DNA from 2 places in the Colwellia sp. 20A7 genome. Region 2 is predicted to be linked to the other one. Evidence: predicted binding sites of a transcription regulator. Region 2 holds the regulator's gene; the other holds the start of a gene.

Region 1 (2,480 bases), 2.2 Mb from region 2:
TCTATGTTTTTGTGGCTAGCACAGATCAATCTAAAGTTAGCTTTTCTCTTATCAACGCTACCGACTCGTCGATAGTAACCAGTTTCAATTAAGCGTAATAATTTCACTTGTAAATTAAGCGGTATATCACCGATTTCATCTAAAAATAAAGTGCCATTATTCGCCATACAAACCAAACCTTTTTTACTACTATTAGCGCCAGTAAAGGCGCCCTTTTCATGGCCAAATAACTCAGACTCAAATAAAGATTCACTTAACCCTGTACACTCAACCTCGATAAACGCTTCATTTTTTCGTTTACTTGCTTGATGTATTGATAACGCAACAAGTTCTTTTCCTGTGCCGGTATTCCCCTGCAGTAAAACACTAATATCACTTTTTGCACTGCGAGTGATCATTTTAAGCAAATCTTGAAATGGTTGGCTTTTTCCTATTAGCTTTCGATCGCTACTGACACTGCTGGCAAAATCAATCTTCTCTAATATCTCTAAAAAGCCAATCGTTATTCCGTCATTATTCTTAACGGGTTTCATCAATATATTACAATAAACATCGCCTAGCTCCGTTTGATGAATATGTAACGCTGAACTATTGTTATCGGTTAGTTTACATGATGATAAAGGGCATGTTTCACCTTGCTGATCGCAAGGTTTAGTCGCATTGTGCGATATTTCATAGCACTTACTTTTCCCTAACAGCACCTCTGTTTTGTAGGTGTCACGATAAGCTTGGTTGACGGCCTCTATTGAGTAATCATTGGTAATGTATATTGCTGGCTTCTCTATAGATTCGATTATCGCTTGAATAGTTTGATGTACCACCCTGCCTCCTTAAAAGCCAAAATTGTCACAAGATTACGCCATTTAATGTCATTTATGACTCAATTAAAAGTGTATTATTTTATAAGCCGACAAAATAAACTTAAGCCTTTGTTTTTAATTGGTTTATTTTAAATTTATCTTTTGGCATTTATATTGCTATTTATATTAGTGAATATACACACATGATTTTGTCTTAGGCAGATTCATGTTAAATATCCATCGTTTGGAAATAAGCGCTTTTATTCAGACAAACTTAGTATCGCAATCAGATATTTTACTTTTGAAACTAAAATGCTTTGCAAATAAACAGGAATAAACAGGAATAAACAGGAATAAACAGGAATAAACAGGGTGAAATGATACTGGATTTTTTAATTTTAACTTTAATACTTTATGCTAAATCATCATTATTTTTAATTTGATCTGGATCAAAGTTTCAAAATGTTTTAAACTTTCAGAAATTATTGAAACTTTATTTTTAGCCTATGGAAATTTCAGAAAAAAATCAGTCGTTCGTTTATCACTTTGGTGAAATGGGTAGTAAATGGGGTTTTAACCGTACCGTTGGGCAAATGTATGCTTTATTAGTAATTACTGATAAAGCGATTACTGCGAATGATCTGGCGAGTATGCTTAATATTTCTCGCGGCAATGTCAGTATGGGCATTAAAGAGCTGCAATCATGGAAGTTAGTACAAGTAACGCATGTGCCGGGCGATCGTAAAGAGTATTACAATGCTATTGGTAGTGTGATGGATATGGCCAATATTGTTTTTGAAGAAAGACGTAAACGTGAAGTAGATCCAACGCTATCATTACTTCGCAATTTATTACTAGATACGCCAGAAACCGACAGTGAAGTGTATGCTCAGCAACGTATGAAAGATATCCATGATTTATTAGAAATGATAACGAATTGGGCTGCAGAACTACAAAAACTAACACCTGAACAATTAAATACCCTGATGAAGTTGGGTACAGGCATAACGAAAATATTATCGGTTAAACAAACCCTTTTTTCTAAAAAAGAACCTGAATAAGCAAGTTTAGAATAATAAAATACCATCGAGACGTTAAATAATATGTTGTGTAATAATCACGCAAGAGAGAAATTAATATGATCAATGAAACCTTAGTAGAGCTATCGCGGTGGCAGTTCGCTATTACTGCCTTATTTCATTTTTTATTCGTCCCTTTAACCCTTGGGTTAACGTGGATTCTATTCATAATGGAAGCTGTTTTTGTAATGACGGGACGCGAGATTTATCGCGACATGACAAAATTTTGGGGTAAGTTGTTTGGTATCAACTTTGCCATTGGTGTTGCTACTGGCCTCACCATGGAGTTTGAATTTGGTACTAACTGGTCATATTACTCTCATTATGTCGGTGATGTTTTTGGTGCCCCGCTAGCCATTGAAGGCTTAATGGCATTTTTCCTTGAATCAACGTTTGTCGGTATGTTCTTTCTAGGCTGGGACCGGTTAAGTAAACGTCAACATTTAATGGGCACGTTTTTAATGGCATTAGGCACAAACATGTCAGCCCTATGGATATTAATTGCTAATGGTTGGATGCAAAACCCTGTCGGTAGCGAATTTAACTACATGACAATGCGTATGGAGCTAGTCAATTTTAGCGAAATTATTTTTAACCCTGT
Region 2 (2,480 bases):
TTAAAGTGCTATTAAAGTTGCTTGTAGGGTATTATTTTGACGTTATATTAGCTTAATAAAGACTGAAAAAGGTTACTATACCTCTTTCAGTCTTTGATTTCATTATGAGAGAATACTTTTACTGTAGCGGAGACACATAACCTTCAGGTTTGAGCGCAAGTACATCACAATTAAGTTGGTCAATGACGTGTTCAGCTGTATTACCAATTAAAGCCGCTGAAATACCTGTTCTTCCTATCGTACCTAAAACAACTAGCTCTGCATCAATTTTATCAGCTACCTCTTCAATAACCCGTTCAGGTAAGCCTTCTTCCACGTGAGTGTTAGTGATATCAATTTCAAATTCAGTAGCATGTGCTGCCATCGATTTTTTATGGTGTTGAAGCATAGTATTATTGTATTCACTAGAGTTAAACTCTGGTATTTCAATTGCTATATTAACTGGCGTACCTGGAAATGAGTTCACTAAATGAACCTTACCTTGAATAAGTTGTGCTAATTTCTTTGCTTCTTTAGTGATCTTATCATTTAGTGAGTTATGCTCTGTTTCGTCGCTACCCACATTAATTGCTGCAAGTATATTGCCGTTGCTTGGCCATTCATGTTCTTTCACTAATAAAACAGGGCAAGGACATTTGCGGAGTATATGCCAATCAGTCGGGGTGAAAATAACTGATTTTAATTTGTCATGTTGATGAGTCCCTTTAATGACAAGATCGTAATTATTTTGAATTACTTGTTCAATAATTGACTCAAAAGGGCGGTTATGCCAAACAACTAAGTTGTTAATATCAATGTCAGGTTTTAAATCACTTATTAGGCTCTCTAGCCAAAGCTCTTTGTCTTTAATGACTGACTGTCGCATAGCGCCACGATCATCGTTGGAAAGAATAGTAGTCATCTCATAAGAGAAGTCAAAGATACTTAAAAAAGCGGTTACTTCAACCTGACCACCACTCGCTTTGATGTTGGCAGCTAAGTCTATTGCTCTTTTTAATGCTTTTTGTTCGTCAGTTGATGGGTCGATAACGACTAGAATTTTTTGATAGGTTTTCATGATAATTCTCCCTGTTGTTATACATTGGTTAAACTTTAATAAAGCCTAAGTAATTTATATCAAAAGTGTGAGATTAATGCTTGTTTTAAATCAAACTATAGCTGATTTAAAACAAGCATTAGAAATTATGAAGCTAACAAATATGAACGGGCGTTAGAATTCAGCGCAATCCACGAGTTCATCAAGACTTACAATAGTAATAAGTTTACCGTCGACTTTTATCAAACCACTTTTATGAAAACGGTTTAATAAACGGCTTATTGTTTCAACGGTAAGTCCGATGTAATTTCCAATATCACTTCGTGTCATTGTAAGACGAAATTCAGCGGCTGATAAACCTCTGGCACGATAGCGTTTGCTTAAGCTTACTAAAAAGGTAGCGACGCGTTGCTCTGCATTTTTTCTGTTCAATAATGTGAGCATTTCTTGGTCGGTACGAATTTCATTACTCATTAGACGCAAAACTTGTTTCTTAAGCTTTGGCATAGTATTAGATAAAGTATCTAAATTATCATAAGGAATTTCACATATCATCGATGTCTCTAATGCCTGAGCAAAGCTTTTATGCTCTGATTCAGCAATAGCGTCAAATCCCAGTAAATCTCCAGCTAAGTGAAAACCAGTGATTTGTTCTTCACCTTGTTCATTAACGGTAAAAGTTTTAAAAGTGCCAGAACGGATAGCATAAAGAGCATGCATTTTTTGACCATCGGTGAATATTTTATCACCTTTGTGAAAAGGGCGTTTACGATCTATGATTTTATCGAGAGTATTAAGTTCTTGATCATTTAGGGTAAAAGGTAGACAAAGTTCACTAATACTACAGTTTTGGCAATTAATATGCTGTGCACCAGGGGAACTATTATTTAACATAGGCTACTCATTTATTATTATAGGAATAGAGTAAACTGTAATTTATGTATTTACTCTAATTTCTAGGATAGTGCTATGGTATTAGAACACTTGGTGGTATGCAACAATAAAACTATAAATACCAAAGGTTATTAACACTAGTGCCATTGCTTTTTTAAAAGATGGTTTTGTTAAGGTATTCTTGATACTACTAAATCCAATAGAGAGAGTTAATAGCGCAGGTAGTGTACCTAAGCCGAAAAAGAACATAATGCTCGCCCCGGTAATCATGCTACCGCTTGCTAATGCCCAAGTTAAGGTTGAGTAAACTAATCCGCAAGGTAACCAACCCCAAACAGCGCCAAGAGAGAGTGCTTTTATTGGTGAGTCTACAGGGATAGCTTTACCTGCTAAAGGTGATATGTAACGCCATAAATGCTTACCTAAAGCCTCAATCCTATTTAACCACATTAGCCATTGACCTAAATGTAAGCCAAGTAAAATCATAAAGGTGGCTGAAAGTAATCGTAGACCAGCGAGTGGCATACCAATATTTTTTGCTGCGATAGAT

Evidence for each region. Region 2 encodes FNR, which switches genes on or off when oxygen is low (the NO sensors DNR and NnrR bind a similar motif). Its sites were predicted from a motif close to TTGATCTAGATCAA; they were not measured.
Region 1: GQS55_RS02995 (GbsR/MarR family transcriptional regulator) is a predicted target of FNR. The motif match lies at 1,240-1,253, and genes of this name have one in related genera.

What each region holds. Positions count from the first base shown of each region.
Region 1 is NZ_CP047130.1:686,548-689,027, reverse strand. Features, by position in the region: gene GQS55_RS03000 (sigma-54 interaction domain-containing protein) at 1-821, opposite strand, end outside; gene GQS55_RS02995 (GbsR/MarR family transcriptional regulator) at 1,307-1,861, shown strand; gene GQS55_RS02990 (cytochrome ubiquinol oxidase subunit I) at 1,939-2,480, shown strand, end outside.
Region 2 is NZ_CP047130.1:2,902,869-2,905,348, reverse strand. Features, by position in the region: gene uspE (universal stress protein UspE) at 119-1,057, opposite strand; gene fnr (fumarate/nitrate reduction transcriptional regulator Fnr) at 1,211-1,930, opposite strand; gene GQS55_RS12550 (sulfite exporter TauE/SafE family protein) at 2,012-2,480, opposite strand, start outside.